2 regions of the Erwinia sp. E_sp_B01_1 genome follow, and region 1 is predicted to be linked to the other one. Evidence: predicted binding sites of a transcription regulator. Region 1 holds the regulator's gene; the other holds the start of a gene.
The links. Region 1 encodes CRP, which controls carbon source genes, mostly activating them, when cyclic AMP is high. Its sites were predicted from a motif close to ATGTGANNNNNNTCACAT; they were not measured.
Positions count from the first base shown of each region.

Region 2: a site for CRP is predicted at 1,521-1,538, ahead of psiE (phosphate-starvation-inducible protein PsiE). Genes of this name have one in related genera too.

Region 1 is NZ_CP142208.1:409,430-412,543, forward strand. Features, by position in the region: gene VRC33_RS01795 (YccS/YhfK family putative transporter) at 1-1,163, opposite strand, end outside; gene crp (cAMP-activated global transcriptional regulator CRP) at 1,222-1,854, opposite strand; gene VRC33_RS01805 (OsmC family protein) at 2,163-2,564, shown strand; gene VRC33_RS01810 (phosphoribulokinase) at 2,574-3,114, opposite strand, start outside.
Region 2 is NZ_CP142208.1:4,419,940-4,423,053, forward strand. Features, by position in the region: gene ubiA (4-hydroxybenzoate octaprenyltransferase) at 1-405, opposite strand, end outside; gene ubiC (chorismate lyase) at 395-934, opposite strand; gene psiE (phosphate-starvation-inducible protein PsiE) at 1,059-1,457, opposite strand; gene VRC33_RS20550 (YjbH domain-containing protein) at 1,634-3,114, opposite strand, start outside.

The sequences.
Region 1 (3,114 bases):
TTTGGCAGATTAAAGAACAGCGCCAGGGAGCTGGCAAAGGTCAGCATCACGGCGAACCGGCCTGCGGTTCGCAGGGCTGCGGATTTCAACGACAGATAGCTTTTGATGGCGGGCAGCAGAGGCAGCCGGCGTTGCCGATCGGCCATTAAGTCCCGCTGATAGAGAGGGCGCTGCGTGCGCAACACCCGTCCGATACGGCTGAAATGGTAATAGCAAAAGGTCCCAACCGGATTATCCGGATTCTGACGCGAAATTTTCTCCAGCGCCTGCAACTGTTTTTCCATGGTGAAACGGTTGGGCAGCTTGTGATAGAGGATATCGTCGGCCAGTTCACGCAGCCTGGCAGCTATAGTCTGAGCATTCCAGCGAATGACCGCTTCAGCATGGCTCTGCTCAACCAGTTTTTGCACCTCCTCCGGCTGATGCAGACTGACTGAGATATGTTCCTGCAAATCCAGCGCCACCTGAAATGCCCGGGTTAGCCGTTTATGATGGTTATAACGGGTAGCTGACAGCATGTGCATTTGCTGATAGCAGGTGGTGATCAGGTCGACAGCTTTCTGCTGTCGTATCAGCAGCGGAGGCAGGGCCTTTTCAGGATCGGTAAGCCGGGTCAGCAGGGTATATTTGGCTTCGCAATAGCCCGCCAGCTCCCGGTAGAGCAGGCTGAGAGTTTCGCGCATCGGCTGCTCTTTCCACAGCCAGAACCAGAACCAGTTAAAGACTCCGTACCAGATTGTGCCCAAAATATAGAGCATCGGCGGTTCCCAGACGGGCATACGTCCGGCCAGACTCAGCGTAAAAATTGCAGCAATCAGCGAGCCTGGCAGCAAACGCCCATGCAGCGGGCTTAGCTCCCCGGTAATGCCCAGCAGCATCGCCATCGTAAAGAGAATAACCGGCAGGGGAACGGCATGGCCGCCAAGGTACTGGATCAGGAAGCTGCTGAAGGCAAACAGGCTTCCGCCGACAATCAGGCGTTTGAAAAAACGTTTATGAGGCGTATCGAGACCAGCAATATTGCAACAGGCAGGCACTAAGGAAAAGAGTAAACCTCTCTGCAAATCGCCCAGCAGCCATCCTGTAGCCACGGGTAAACAGAGCACCAGCGTCTGGCGCAGTGCGTAATTAACTTCTGGGTGATAAATGATTCGACGCCACATCACTCCGTACCAAATAAAACGGCGCAACAGTAACTGTTGCGCCGTGGATCAGAGCCGATTAGCGAGTGCCGTAGACAACGATCGTTTTACCGTGTGCCGAGATCAGGTTTTGATCTTCCAGCATTTTCAGAATACGCCCTACCGTTTCACGTGAGCAGCCAACGATCTGCCCAATTTCCTGGCGGGTGATTTTGATCTGCATGCCGTCCGGATGCGTCATGGCGTCGGGTTGCTTCGCCAGGTTCAGCAGGGTTTGCGCGATGCGACCTGTCACATCGAGGAAAGCTAAATTGCCCACTTTCTCAGAAGTCACCTGCAGACGACGCGCCATCTGTGAAGAGAGACGCATCAGAATGTCAGGGTTAACCTGAATCAGCTGACGGAATTTTTTGTAGGAGATCTCAGCCACTTCACAGGCTGTCTTCGCACGTACCCACGCGCTGCGTTCCTGACCCTCTTCGAACAGGCCAAGCTCGCCAATGAAGTCACCCTGATTGAGGTAAGAGAGGATCATCTCTTTGCCTTCTTCATCCTTGATAAGTACCGCTACTGCGCCTTTGACGATGTAGTAGAGCGTTTCCGCCTTTTCACCCTGATGAATCAGCGTGCTTTTGGAGGGATACTTATGAATATGGCAATGTGACAGGAACCATTCAAGTGTCGGGTCTGTTTGCGGTTTGCCGAGAACCATTCGCTGTTATCCTCTGTTGTAATCGTGCCTAAATACAGGGGCAGAGTTCCCTGCCAGGCGTTGAAATAGTCAAGCGTTTCCCATCAGGAAATTTATTCGGGCCTCTGTCAAAAGCCTGGCTCGTTATGTCGTCCCGTTTCGTCATGCATGTAGAGTACTGACGAATATATTACAGCTTTGTTTGTAGCACAGCTTTCAATGGGTGTCTTCTGTTGTCTCGCTTCAGCATAGTGCGAAAACTGCCGCATTGCCGTTTTTCAGGGTAAAGCGTAATCTGAGGTTAACTGAATGAATTAGAGGAACTTGTTATGCAGGCTCGGGTAAAGTGGGTAGAAGGGTTAACGTTTTTGGGAGAATCCTCATCGGGACATCAGGTGTTGATGGATGGGAATTCAGGCGATAAGGCACCAAGCCCGATGGAAATGGTGCTGATGGCCGCGGGCGGATGCAGCGCAATAGATGTGGTTTCCATCCTGCAGAAGGGCCGTCATAACGTCAGGGATTGCGAGGTTAAGCTAACTTCAGAGCGCCGTGAGGAAGCACCCCGCCTGTTTACCCATATCAATATGCACTTTATTGTCAGCGGTGCAGCGCTGGCTGATAAGGCCGTAGCGCGTGCTGTGGATCTCTCCGCTGAGAAATATTGCTCTGTTGCGCTGATGTTAGGAAAGGGCGTGGAGATCACCCACAGTTATGAAGTGATTGAATAACAGGATAAGTCACTGCATCACCGTTTTGCTGCTGCCCCGCACTGTCGGGGCATCACTCAATTTTTTCCCCTGGATCAGCCGTTTCACCAGCGGCCCCATGATCAATTCCATCGCCAGCCCCATTTTTCCACCCGGCACCACTAATGTATTGATGTGGGAGATAAAAGACCCCTGTAGCATCGACAACAGGTAGGGGAAATCAATATCCTCCAGCGCCTGGAAGTGGATCACTACAAAGCTCTCATCCAGCGAGGGAATGGCTCGCGCAGCGAAGGGGTTAGAGGTATCTACAGTGGGGACGCGCTGGAAGTTGATGTGTGTGCGCGAGAACTGTGGGGTGATGAAATTAATGTAATCTTCCATAGAGCGCACTACCGAATCCATTACCGCCTCGCGGGAGTGCCCCCGTTCACTGGTGTCGCGCACTAATTTCTGGATCCACTCCAGGTTAACGATGGGGACCACGCCGACCAGCAGGTCAACATGCTGTGAAACGTTATCGGTAGGCGTCACGACACCGCCGTGCAGGCCTTCATAAAACAAAACGTCG
Region 2 (3,114 bases), 790 kb from region 1:
CATAAAGGGATAAACCCAGGCCAGCGCCAGCCCGCCAAACGACAGCCAGATGGTCATGGCGTTCATGGTCAGCACCAGACAGAAGGAAACCAGCACCAGACCGGCGAACAGCAGTTTAGCTTCTTTAGAGGTTACCGCCCCGCTGGGCAGAGGGCGCGCCCTGGTACGTTTAACGTGACCATCAATCTTCCGGTCGGCGTAATCATTCACCACACAGCCCGCGGCACGCATAAAAAAGACGCCGAGGGTGAAGACGATGAGCACCTTCAGCGGCGGGATTTGCCCGCCTGCCAGCCACAACGCCCAGAAGGTGGGCCACAGCAGCAGCAGGGAGCCAATCGGCTTGTCGATGCGCATCAGACGGCTGTAAGCCTGGAATTTACTCACTGGCACACTAGTCTCCACGTAACAGGCTCCCTGCTTCCGGCAAAGACCGATAGAGCGGTGCCGGAGGTAAAAACAGTTCGGTCAGCAACAGAGGTTTACCAGAGAGGCGCAACCGTGAGCGGCGCCCCCATAATCCCTTGTGCTGGCCGGGTTCAATAAAATCGCGCGTCAGCGTGGATGAAGCAAACAGATAGCGCCCCAGAGGCCGGGTTCCCAGTTGCTGCAGCATCTGTTCCGGGCCAATTAATGTGGATTCCGGCACTATGGTGCGTCCGGCAAGCCAGGGCTCACCATCCCCGCACAGCAGAATTTCACGGAGCCAGTAACGGGATTCCTGCGGCAGTAATGCCACTTCCTCACCCACCTCTTCCGGGCCAATAAATCCCTCGCGTACCACGTTGACCGTCACCTTCTGGCAGTGCCGTTCAAAACGCTGGGTCATGGAGTCTTCTTCCATCAGCCAGTCCAGCAGAGGTGCAGTAAGCAGCGGCGAGTTGGCAGGCAGCCACTCAAGGGCGCGCAGTTGCGACAGCGCGTTAAGGTCCATCAGGCATCTCCGGACAAAAATTTTGCCATAGTGTAACGCAGAGGTTGTGAGAGAACACAGAAGCAGGGAGGAAATTGTGCGGTTTTCACCAGAAGTGGGCGCGCCCTGTCAGCGCGCCGGAAGATTATTCGCGTCTCAGCCGGTTGCTGTTCGCCAGCCATAACGTCACGACCAGGATCAGGATGGCAATGGAGTAGGCCAGCGTATCCAGCGGGTTTTTGTGATCGACAATGATCAGCCGGATAATGGCCGTGATGCCGATATAGACAAAATAGCGCAGAGGGAAGTGATAGCCCGACTGGAAATATTTGACGATCAGCGCAATAAACTCGAAGTAGAGAAAGTAAATCACTATCCCTTCGATCAGCAGATAAGAGGAAGTCTGTTCGCCAGTGTTGAGTAACACGTTTGCCAGATGTAAGGTCTCTTTACCCAAAAAGATTGCCAGAATACAGGCTAAAAATATCAGTCCGATATTCAGTAACATCTGTAGAAACCAGGCGATGCGCGTGGCGGTAATCATGTGAAAAACCCCTTAAAGTCACTGTATCCGTCAGAATAATCCTGATGAGCACAATATGCTTTAGTGTGAGCCAGTTCACAAGTTTTGCTTAGCGCTTTCATGCTGATGCAGGCAGGAAAAACAGGAGGCCGGGCGGCATAAACGTTTTGCCCCCCTGACGCCCCCGGCCACTGCTTTTAGCGGAAATCGATATCGCGATCGGTGGTCATGTCATACAGCTGATACTTACGGCCCAGCATCTGACCGCCATCACGCGTCAGCGGCGTCCAGTTGACCTGCGCACGGCCCCGCGTTGGCGAAGCGGTAAACAGATCCATTGGAATCGAAATATAGAACCCTTTGGTGAAATCACCTTCACCATACTCTTCTGCCGAGACGTTGGTTTTGGTGGCATAAGCACCCACAATCACCCCACTGTCGAACTGACGGGAGATGTCCACGGTCGCGCCTTTATCCTCGGCCAGATACTGGCCCACGCTCGCTTTTACCAGCACCTGATTGTTGAAGAACGAAGGCCGCCAGTAAGCCGTCACGTTACCCACTTTGGCTGAGTAATCGTTAAACTGCATCATGTTGTCCCAGTCACGCTGCTTAACGTAGTTGGCATCGATGCCAAACGCCCAGTCAGAGTCCAGCGGACGGTACAACACTTCGCCCCCTACGCCGCCATACATGGTTTCCAGATAGCCACCGTAAACCTGGCCATAGAAGCCGTTACCCAGCTCATGCATGTAGTTGGCTTGCAGGTTATTAACGTAGACGTTGTTTTCCACGTAATCGCGGATATGGGTACGCACGCGAGGCAGTGAAGAGTCATTCGGTGCGCCGTTGTAATTGAACTTGTCGTAGTTGTTAGTCAGGTTGCCAAACACACTGCCGTCAATTAACAAGTGTTGGGTCAGCCAGTAGCTGGCATTGCCCATCACCCCGACCTGATACAGGTAGAAGCTTTCTGGTCCCCCCACAGACTGGTTAAGCACCGGCGAGAGGCTGTAGTTGAAGCGATCGCCGTCGATGTAATAACCCTGCTGAGTATGACCCGGTTCCACAGGTTCAATACGTTTCTGATCCAGAGGCTGCTCTTTGCCCAGCGGATAACCTTCCAGCTGCTGACGCAGGCTGGCAACGCTGGTCTGGGTGGTTACCTGAGGCATCCGGTTGCGGGTTTCGGTGACGTTCAGCGTGTCGACACCAGAAGGCAGGTTGTTCATCAGGATCACGTTGGCACGATCGATCCCTTCCTGGGTATTGCGATATTTCGACTGCTGGCCAGAGGCATACATCGTATTGCCTTTGACCTGAATATTCGGAGCAGTCAGACCAGCATTGTATTTCAGATCGGTCAGCTGGTTAGCCACGGTGGTGGGCTCCAGGAACTCACCCTGCGGCTGAGGCTTATAGGCCGGTTTTGCTGAGTCAATTGAGGCAGTATGCAGATCGTTGAAATTGGTGCGCAGCGTAAAGCCGGCCATAAAGGTGTTGCCACGCTCATAGCTGACGTTAACATCGGCCCAGTCGGTCAGGCGGTAAATCGCCCCGACGTTGATTTTGCTTTTCTGCTCCAGGCGTCCGGCAAAGTCATCCTGATAATCGTTGCCTTCATATTCGGCTTTCAGTCGCAACGGCTGCCACGGCGTCTGATACTCCACGCCGCCGA